One region of the Kribbella sp. NPDC023972 genome, then DNA from elsewhere that is predicted to be linked to it. Evidence: riboswitches for the same ligand, from Rfam matches in the RefSeq annotation. Region 1 holds a riboswitch; each other region holds the start of a gene.

The links. A riboswitch is a leader RNA that binds a small molecule or an ion and turns the genes downstream of it on or off. The one in region 1 is predicted to bind ZMP and ZTP.
Region 2: it holds a riboswitch for ZMP and ZTP, as region 1 does, so the genes downstream of both, AB0F43_RS23625 (bifunctional 5,10-methylenetetrahydrofolate dehydrogenase/5,10-methenyltetrahydrofolate cyclohydrolase) here and AB0F43_RS24245 (glycine hydroxymethyltransferase) in region 1, are expected to answer to the same signal.
Region 3: it holds a riboswitch for ZMP and ZTP, as region 1 does, so the genes downstream of both, AB0F43_RS37590 (5-aminoimidazole-4-carboxamide ribonucleotide transformylase) here and AB0F43_RS24245 (glycine hydroxymethyltransferase) in region 1, are expected to answer to the same signal.

Annotation. Positions count from the first base shown of each region.
Region 1 is NZ_JBEZZH010000006.1:176,233-179,475, reverse strand. Features, by position in the region: gene AB0F43_RS24255 (YhjD/YihY/BrkB family envelope integrity protein) at 1-261, opposite strand, end outside; gene AB0F43_RS24250 (acyl-CoA dehydrogenase family protein) at 280-1,905, shown strand; ZMP/ZTP riboswitch at 1,922-2,003, shown strand; gene AB0F43_RS24245 (glycine hydroxymethyltransferase) at 2,032-3,243, shown strand, end outside.
Region 2 is NZ_JBEZZH010000006.1:44,691-47,933, forward strand. Features, by position in the region: gene AB0F43_RS23615 (beta-N-acetylglucosaminidase domain-containing protein) at 1-671, shown strand, start outside; gene AB0F43_RS23620 (GNAT family protein) at 708-1,349, shown strand; ZMP/ZTP riboswitch at 1,355-1,444, shown strand; gene AB0F43_RS23625 (bifunctional 5,10-methylenetetrahydrofolate dehydrogenase/5,10-methenyltetrahydrofolate cyclohydrolase) at 1,475-2,356, shown strand; gene aroH (chorismate mutase) at 2,388-2,756, shown strand; gene AB0F43_RS23635 (prephenate dehydrogenase) at 2,883-3,243, shown strand, end outside.
Region 3 is NZ_JBEZZH010000018.1:33,125-36,367, reverse strand. Features, by position in the region: gene ilvD (dihydroxy-acid dehydratase) at 1-1,052, opposite strand, end outside; gene AB0F43_RS37595 (CHAP domain-containing protein) at 1,175-1,696, shown strand; ZMP/ZTP riboswitch at 1,825-1,907, shown strand; gene AB0F43_RS37590 (5-aminoimidazole-4-carboxamide ribonucleotide transformylase) at 1,925-2,839, shown strand; gene AB0F43_RS37585 (MoaD/ThiS family protein) at 2,851-3,117, opposite strand; gene AB0F43_RS37580 (exo-alpha-sialidase) at 3,119-3,243, opposite strand, start outside.

The sequences.
Region 1 (3,243 bases):
CTGCTGCTTGATGTCGTCGATCGTCTCGACCTCGAAGTACCGGCTCGCGATGTACCCGAGGCTGCCGGCCAGCCCGAAGATCAGCGGCGGCAGCGAGAGAATGGCGAAGAACGCCCCCTCCGCCGCCAGTCCGGTGACCCGGTAGCGCAGGCAGACCCCGACGGTCTGCGTCAGCAGCTTCCAGGTCGTCGCGGGGATCTTGCGGACCCATGCCAATGAGAGGGAGCTCCCACCCGTGGGTCCTGCCCCAGAACGTGCCATACCGCTTACCGTACTGACATGGCGGACCCTTTCGCGGTAACGAACCAGGCTCCCCCACTGCGGGGGGTGAACTTCTTCACTCGGGACACGGCCCTCGGTGACGCTCTGCGTCCGTACGCCGATCTCGCGGACGATCCCGGTCTGCACCGGATCGGCGAACTGGCCGGGTCCGAGGAGGCACTGTCCCAAGCACTCCCGGCGAACCAGAACCCGCCCGTTCTGCGCACCCATGACCGCTACGGGCACCGCATCGACGAGGTCGAGTTCCACTCGTCGTGGCACTGGCTGATGGAGCAGGCCGTCGGCTTCGGCCTCCAGGCGGCGCCGTGGACCAGCGACCGGCCGTCACCGCACCTGACCCGCGCGGCCGGCTTCTACCTCTGGTCCCAGGTCGAGTCCGGTCACGGCTGCCCGATCTCGATGACGTACGCCGCCGTACCCGCGCTCAAGGCCGACGAGCAGCTCGCCAAGGAGTGGATCCCGCACCTGGCTTCCACCCAGTACGACGTACGCCGGCTGCCCGCGGGTGAGAAGAACGGCGCTCTGGCCGGGATGGGGATGACCGAGAAGCAGGGCGGGTCCGACGTCCGGGCGAACCTCACCACCGCGACGCCTACCGGCAGCGACGGCGAGTACCAGCTGAACGGGCACAAGTGGTTCTGCTCGGCGCCGCAGGTCGACGTCTTCCTGGTGCTGGCTCAGGCGCCGGACGGGCTGAGCTGCTTCGTCGTACCGCGGGTGCTTGCCGATGGCAACCGGAACGCGTTCGCGCTGCAGCGGCTGAAGGACAAGCTCGGCAACCGGTCGAACGCGTCCAGCGAGGTCGAGTTCCACGGCACCGTCGGCTACCGGCTCGGCGACGAAGGCGCCGGTGTGCGCACGATCATCGAGATGGTCGCCGCGACCAGGCTCGACTGTGTTCTCGGGTCCGCTGCCCTGCAGCGTCGGGCGCTGGTGGAGGCCGTCTGGCATACCCGCCACCGGTCGGCCTTCGGCGGGCTGCTCGCCGACAAGCCGGCCATGCAGAACGTGCTGGCAGACCTCGCACTGGAGAGCGAGGCCGCCACGGCGCTGGCGATGCGCCTCGCGGCGGCGGTCGATGCCTCGGTCAGCGGTGACGAACAGGCCGCGGCATTCCGGCGGATCGCGCTTCCGCTCGCGAAGTTCTGGGTGTGCAAGCGGACGCCGTTCATGGTGGCGGAGGCGCTGGAATGTCTTGGCGGGAACGGGTTCGTCGAGGAGTCCGGGATGCCGTTGCTGTTCCGGGAGTCGCCGCTGAACTCGATCTGGGAAGGATCGGGCACCGTGAACGCGCTCGACGTGCTGCGGGCGCTCCGGCGGCCGGAGTCGTTGGAGGCTTGGCTGCTCGAGGTGGGCGCGACGCGGGGTGCGGACGGGCGGTTGGATGCCGCGGTCAACGACGTTCTGCAAGCGCTTGCTGATCTCGACGGCGCCGAGGCGGGGGCTCGCCGGCTGGCCGCCCGGATGGCCTTGTGCCTACAGGCGTCACTGCTGGTGCGGCACTCGACACCTGAGGTCGCCGATGCGTTTGTGGCGTCGCGTCTGGCGAACGACTGGGGCGGCGTCTTCGGCACCCTCCCACGTACGACGCCGTTCGCGTCGATCACCGATCGCAGCCTCTGACGCTGACGCGATAGGGTGAGCGCGTCGCGACTGGCGCGCTGAGGTGGAGAACCACCGGGGAGCGAAGACCGTCGGCACCGTGCGCCTGGGTGCCTTCGACCCACTGCAACCGCAGGAGAGACAACGATGACTCAACCCTTCGATGCCGCCGCCGCATCGGCCGCGTACCGCAACGCGCTCGAGGTGATCGGCGCGGTGGAACCCACCATCGCCGGCGCGATCAAGGCCGAGCTGGCCGACCAGCGCTCGTCGCTCAAGCTGATCGCGAGCGAGAACTACGCCTCCCCCGCCACCTTGCTGACGATGGGCAACTGGCTGTCCGACAAGTACGCCGAAGGCACCATCGGGCACCGCTTCTACGCCGGCTGCCAGAACGTCGACACGGTCGAGCAGGCGGCGGCCGACCACGCGAAGGCCCTGTTCAACGCGCCGCACGCCTACGTCCAGCCGCACTCCGGGATCGACGCGAACCTGGTCGCCTTCTGGGCGATCCTGGCCCAGCGGATCGAGTCCCCGGCGCTGGCCGAGGCCGGCGCCAAGCACGTCAACGACCTGACCGACGAGGACTGGACCAAGCTCCGCAAGGCGCTCGGCGACCAGAAGATGCTCGGCATGTCGCTGGACGCCGGCGGTCACCTGACCCACGGTTTCCGGCCGAACATCTCCGGCAAGATGTTCCACCAGAGCTCGTACGGCACCGACCCGGAGACCGGGCTGCTCGACTACGACAAGGTCGCCGCGACCGCTCGTGAGTTCAAGCCGCTGATCCTGATCGCGGGCTACTCGGCGTACCCGCGCAAGATCGACTTCGCCAAGATGCGGGAGATCGCCGACGAGGTCGGCGCGACCCTGATGGTGGACATGGCCCACTTCGCCGGCCTGGTCGCGGGCCGGGTCTTCACCGGCGACTTCGACCCGGTGCCGCACGCGCACGTGACCACGACCACCACGCACAAGTCGCTCCGCGGCCCGCGTGGCGGCATGGTGCTGTGCCAGCCGGAGTACGCCGACGCCGTCGACCGCGGTTGCCCGATGGTGCTCGGCGGCCCGCTCAGCCAGACCATGGCCGCGAAGGCGGTCGCGCTGGCCGAGGCCCGGCAGCCGTCGTTCCAGGAGTACGCGCAGGCGGTCGCGGACAACGCGGTCGCGCTGGCCGACGGCCTGATGAAGCGCGGCGTCAAGCTCGTCACCGACGGCACCGAGAACCACCTCGTGCTGCTGGACGTGTCGTCGTACGGGATCACCGGCCGGCAGGCCGAGTCGGCGCTGCTCGACTCGGGCATCGTGACCAACCGGAACGCCGTACCGCGGGACCCGAACGGCGCCTGGTACACCTCG
Region 2 (3,243 bases), 130 kb from region 1:
GCAACGGTGCCCCGGTGGCCGGTGACGAGATCCGCGTCGATCTCGGCGCACCGCGTGCGATCGGCGACATCGCCGTACTGATGGGCAAGTCGGGCAGCCCGCAGGACTACATCCACTCCGGCGCCCTGGAGTACTCCACGGACGGTGAGACGTGGACCGAGCTGACCCGCGCGACGACCCCTGAGGTGCGTTTCACCGCAGACGTCACCGCCCGCTACGTCCGCTATCGTGCGATTGTCAACAATCCGTCGTTCTGGCTGGTGGTCCGCGAGTTCTCGATCCAGGTCACCGACGGCTCCGAGTTGGTGCTGACGGCAACAGGTACGCCGGCCGCCGCGAACGGCTCGGCGTTGTCCGACGCAGTCGACCGCAACGTGACCACTACCTACACCGCCGCGACAGCGCCCACCGAAGGGGACGCTCTCGTCATCACCCTGTCGACGCCACGACCTCTCGACCAACTCACCGTCCTCCAGGCTGACAGGTCGACCGCCCCGGGCCGGCTCGAACTGAAGACCGCGACCGGTTGGCGGCAAGCGGGTCAGATCCAGGGTGCCTACACCGCCGTGACCTTCCCCGCGACCACCGTCGAGGCGATCCGGGTGAGCTGGGCGGCTGGCGCCGTACCGCCACAGGTTCACGAGGTGATCCTGCGCCGGGCCGGCAATTAGGTTGCCCGGGGTCCGCGGGCACCTCAGGATGGCCGGGTGCTGACCGACCACTGGCCGCTGCGCCGCCTCCGGCTGACCACCGACCGGCTCGTTCTCCGGCAGCCCGGCGAGGAGGAGCTCGCCGCGCTCGCCGACGTCGCCGCGAACGGTGTCCACGAGCCGGGGGAGCGGCCGTTCCTGACCCCGTGGACCGACGCGTCACCCGCCGAACGCGCCCGGACCGTGCTGCAGGGGTACTGGAGCACTCTGGCCGAGTGGACTCCGCAGGACTGGGCGTTGGATCTCGGCGTGTTCCGGGGGACGACGCCCATCGGCATGGTCACCCTGCGAGCCCAGGATTTCGCCATCCTCCGCGAGGTGAAGACGACGTCCTGGCTCGGGCTGCCCTACCACGGTCAAGGTCTCGGGACTGAGGCACGCCTCGCTCTGCTGCACCTCGCCTTCGACGGGCTCGACGCGGAGGCGGCGTTGACCGAGGTGTTCCAGGACAATGCCGCGTCCCAGGGCGTTTCCCGCAAACTCGGCTACCGCCCGGACGGGATCTCTCGCGACGTTCTGTACGGCCGGCCGGTCATCTCCGACCGGCTCCGCCTGACCCGTGAGCACTGGCAGGCCGCCGCCCACCCGCCGGTCGAGGTCGTCGGTCTGGACGACTGCCGTTCCTGGTTCGTCGCGTAGGCTGGCCGGTGGACCGCGACTGGCGTTGAGGTGGAGAACCACCGGGGAACGGTCCGCCGGAGGATCCGGCTGAGCCGCGCGCCTGGGCACCCGACCTGTTGTCGACGCCCGAAGGAGCGCGCCGTATGGCCAAGTTGATGATCGGAACCGACCTCGCCGCCGAGCTGGTGACGAAGGCGGCTGAACGTGCCCGGATCCTGCGAGAGAAGACCGGCATCCAGCCGTGCCTGGCGACCGTGCTGGTCGGGGATGACCCCGCCTCGGCGACATACGTCCGGATGAAGCAGAACCGGAGCAGGAAGGCCGGCATCGGGTCACGCAGCGTGGTCCTCCCTGCGGAGACCACGACCGGGGAACTCGTCGCGGAACTGACCCGCCTGTCCAAGGATCCGGAGGTGCACGGGATCCTGCTGCAGCATCCCGTGCCCGCGCACATCGACGAGCGGGCCGCGTTCGAGGCGATCGACCCAGCCAAGGACGTCGACGGGGTGACCATGCACGCGTTCGCCGCGATGGCGTTCGGCGAGCCCGGCTTCCGGTCCTGTACGCCGGGCGGCATCCTGCGGCTGCTCGAGGCGTACGACGTACCGCTCGCCGGAGCGCACGCGGTCGTCATCGGCCGCAGCCCGATCCTGGGCAAACCGGCCGGGATGTTGCTGCTGGCATCGAACGCCACCGTCACCTACACCCACTCGCGGACCACCAACCTGCCCGAGATCGTCCGGACCGCGGACATCGTGGTGGCGGCCGTCGGCAAGGCGAACTTCGTCCGGGGTGACTGGCTGAAGCCGGGTGCGGTGGTGGTCGACGCCGGGTACAACGAGGGCAACGTCGGTGACGTCCACTTCGACGAGGCGGCCGAGGTGGCGAGCCTGATCACGCCGGTCCCGGGCGGCGTCGGGCCGATGACGATCGCGCTGCTGCTGGAGCAGACCGTCGACGCCGCCGAGAGGGCGTCTGGCGCACAGTCCGAGACGGCTGTCCACTCTCTGGCTGCTCTGCCCTAGGGTTGAGGTAGACGACTAAGGAGGCAGGCACGTGGCGGTACGGGCGATCCGGGGTGCCACCCAGCTGGAGGTGGACGAGCGCGAGCACCTGCTCGAGCGCTCCGCCGAGCTGGTGAAGGCGGTCCTGGAGGCGAATGATCTGGACCACGAGGACCTGATCAGCATCCTGTTCACCGTCACGCCCGACCTGCGCTCGGAGTTTCCCGCCGTGGCCGGGCGGCAGATCGGGCTGACCGACGTACCGCTGATGTGCATGCAGGAGATCGACGTCCCGCACGCGCTGCCGCGGGTGGTCCGGATGATGGTGCACGCCGAGTCGCCCCGGTCGCGGGAGAAGATCCAGCACGTCTACCTGCACGGTGCCGTCGCGCTGCGCCCGGATCTGACGGGCGCCCAGTGAGGACATGGTGACCGTGCTCATTGCCGCGCTGCCGCGCGGCGGGTCATGGGGCTTTGACTCCCGCCCTTCCCTCGTCACTCCAGTCGCTTCGCTCCCTCCGCTCCTCAGTCCAGGCCGGGAGGCCCCGTGACCGAGCTTCGCGGGCCGGTCCGGGTCGTCGGCGCCGGGCTGATCGGTACGTCGATCGGCCTCGCGCTGGCCCGGTTGGGTGTGGTGGTGGAGCTGGTCGACGCCGATCCGGACAACGCGCTGATGGCCGAGCGGATCGGGGCCGGCTCGCGGCTGGTCCAGATCGAGCCTCAGCTCGTGGTGGTCGCCGTACCGCCGGATCACGTCGGTCAGGTGGTCGCGGAGCAGCTCGAGCAGACCGACGCGATCGTCACCGACGCCGCGAGCGTGAAGTCGAAGCCGCTCGCGGACGCGGCCCGGTTGACCACTGATCTCAGCCGGTACGTCGGCAGTCACCCGATGGCGGGGTCCGAGCGCA
Region 3 (3,243 bases), on a different contig from region 1:
GCCATCGTCTTGCCGGTCACGGTCAGGCAGTCGCCGTGCAGCAGGCCGGCGTCGAGCAGCGCCCGCATCACCACCGGGATGCCGCCGACGCGGTCGACGTCCGTCATCACGTAGCGGCCGAATGGCTTGAGGTCGCCGAGGTGCGGCACCCGGTCGCCGATCCGGTTGAAGTCGTCCAGGGTCAGGTCGACCTCGGCCTCCCGCGCGATCGCGAGCAGATGCAGTACGGCGTTCGTCGAGCCGCCGAGCGCCATCACGACGGCGACGGCGTTCTCGAACGCCTCCTTGGTGAGGATCTGGCGGGCCGTGATCCCCTTCTCCAGCAGGCCGACGACCGCCTCGCCGGACTTGCGGGCATAGCCGTCGCGGCGCCGGTCCACCGCGGGCGGCGCGGCCGACCCGGGCAGCGACATCCCGAGCGCCTCGGCGGAGGCGGCCATCGTGTTGGCGGTGTACATCCCGCCGCAGGCACCTTCACCGGGGCAGATCGCGCGCTCGACCGCATCGACCTCTTCCCTGGTGATCAGTCCCCGGACGCAGGCGCCGACGGCCTCGAAGGCGTCGATGATCGTGACGTCCTTGTCGCCGAGCCGGCCCGGCATGATGGAGCCGGCGTACAGGAAGACCGAGGCGAGGTCGAGCCGGGCGGCGGCCATCAGCATGCCGGGCAGCGACTTGTCACAGCCGGCCAGCAGCACCGAGCCGTCGAGTCGCTCGGCCTCCATCACGGTCTCGACCGAGTCGGCGATGATCTCGCGGCTGACGAGCGAGTAATGCATGCCGACATGGCCCATCGAGATGCCGTCGGACACGCTGATCGTGCCGAACTCCAGCGGGTACCCGCCGGCGGCGTGCACGCCTTCCTTGACCGCCTTGGCCAGCCGGTCCAGGGACAGGTTGCACGGGGTGATCTCGTTCCAGCTCGAGGCGACCCCCACCTGGGGCTTCGCCCAGTCGTCGTCTCCCATCCCGACCGCCCGGAGCATGCCGCGCGACGCGGTCGCCTCGAGTCCATCGGTCACTGTCCGGCTGCGTGGCTTCACATCGACCATGGCCTCACTCTATTCCGTCGTAAATTAACAACGTCGTCATTGCTTTGTGATGTTAGATAATTACATACTGCGATTGCGGACCGTTGGGGGATTTGTCCCATCATCAGAATGGAGCACCTCAGATGCGCCCCTCGTTGCGACTTGTACTGGCCGGTGTCGTCCTTGCCCTGCTGGGCACGGTCCCGGTCACGGCTGAAGCCGCCGGCACCCGGACGAAGATCGTCAACGCCGCCAACGGCGAGATCGGTCAGGGCGAGACCCCACCCGGCAGCAACTGCAACCCTTACGGCACCTGTAACGCGTGGTGCGCCCACTTCGCCACCTGGACCTGGCGCAAGGCCGGGATCAACATCCCGAACTACGCCTTCACCGGTGACATCTACTACTGGGGTCAGCGCAAGGGCCGCGCGCACTCCGGCAACACCGGGATGAAACCGGGCGACATCGTCCTGTACGGCACCGGGCCGCAGAACACCAGCACCAGCGTGCACACCGGCGTTGTGGTTGCCGTCGGCAACGGCAAGATCACCACCGTGGAAGGCAACTCCGGCGACAAGGTCCGCAAGCACGGGCCGTTCAACCCCAAGAAGGCCAAGGACGCCGGCCGCCCCGGCAACATCTACGGCTGGGTGTCAGCCACCTAGGCGGCCGGATCAGCTACCTGCGGGAATACGCGACCACCGCTCCGCTCTACGACTGGACGGGCACCTGGCGTTAGCCATGTGTTTCGCCACAGCGGTGGCGACCACCGCGCCTTCGTGCAATAGGCTGCCGCCGAAACCGCGACTGGCGAGGGTGGAGTACCACCGGGGAGCGGACCCATCAGACAAGGCGTCGTCCGCCTGGGCGCCTCCGAGTTTCGGAGGTGTCCGATGCAGTTGCGCTACGGCATGAATCCACACCAATCCGCGTCCGTCACGCCGCTCGGCCAATGGCCGTTCACGGTGGTCTGCGGCTCCCCGTCGTACATCAACCTTCTTGACGCGCTCACCGCGTGGCAACTGGTCCGGGAGGCGTCGAGCACCTTCGGCCTACCTGCGGCGGCGTCGTTCAAGCATGTCTCCCCCGCGGGAGCCGCTTTGGCCGACACGGTCAGCGCTGCTTATGTGCGAGCCCGAGATGCCGATCCCAAGTCCTCGTACGGCGATTTCGTCGCCGTGTCGCACCCGGTCGACGCTGAACTCGCGGACCGGCTCCGGCGCCTTGTCTGCGACGGGATCATCGCTCCCGGGTACGACGAAGGCGTCGTCGGCGTCCTGGCCGGCAAGAAGCGCGGCAACTTCCTCGTGCTCGAAGCGGATCCCACCTTCGAGCCTGCCGACGCGGAGGTCCGCGAGGTGTACGGACTGCGATTGACGCAGCACCGGGACCACCTGCCGCTGACTCGCTCGATGCTGGATCCGGACCTGCCGGAGACCGCCGCACGCGATCTCCTGCTCGGCATGATCGTCGCGCGGTACACGCAGTCCAACACCGTGGTGATGCTGAAGGACGCGATGGCGATCGGAATCGGCGCCGGCCAGCAGTCGCGGATCGACTGCACCCGCCTGGCCGGCGAGAAGGCCGACCTCTGGTGGTCCGCCCGCTCGACCGACCCGCTCACGGATGTCGCGATGGTCTCGGACGGCGCGATCCCCTTCGTCGACAACATCATCGAGGCCCACCGCCACGGCGTCCGCTACCTCGCCGAACCCGGCGGCTCACTCCGCTCCCCCGACGTGGCCGCCGCCTGCGCCTCCCTGGGCATCACCCTGTCCCACACCGGCACCCGCCTGTTCAGGCACTGATCCAGCAGGCGTCAGCCTCCTGCGACGCTCGGCAGGATCATCAGCTCGTCGCCGTCCTTCAGCGGGGTGCTGAGGCCGTCGAGGTCGCGGATGTTGTCGTTGCCGAGGTAGATGTTGACGTGGCGGCGGACGGCGCCTTGCTCGTCGGTGAGCCGCCGGCGGAGGACTGGGTCCAGGGCAGCGACGACCTCGCCGACGGTGGTGCCGTCGACCTCGACTCGCTCGGCACCACCCGCGAACGGTCTCAGCACCGTCGGCAGCTTGACCCCGACCGCCATGTCAGCCGACTACCGCGGCGCGTACGGACAACACGTCCGGAAGGTGCCGCGCGACCTCGGTCCAGGTGTCGCCCGCGTCGGCACTCGCGTAGACGCACCCGTCCCGCGTGCCGAGGTAGACACCGG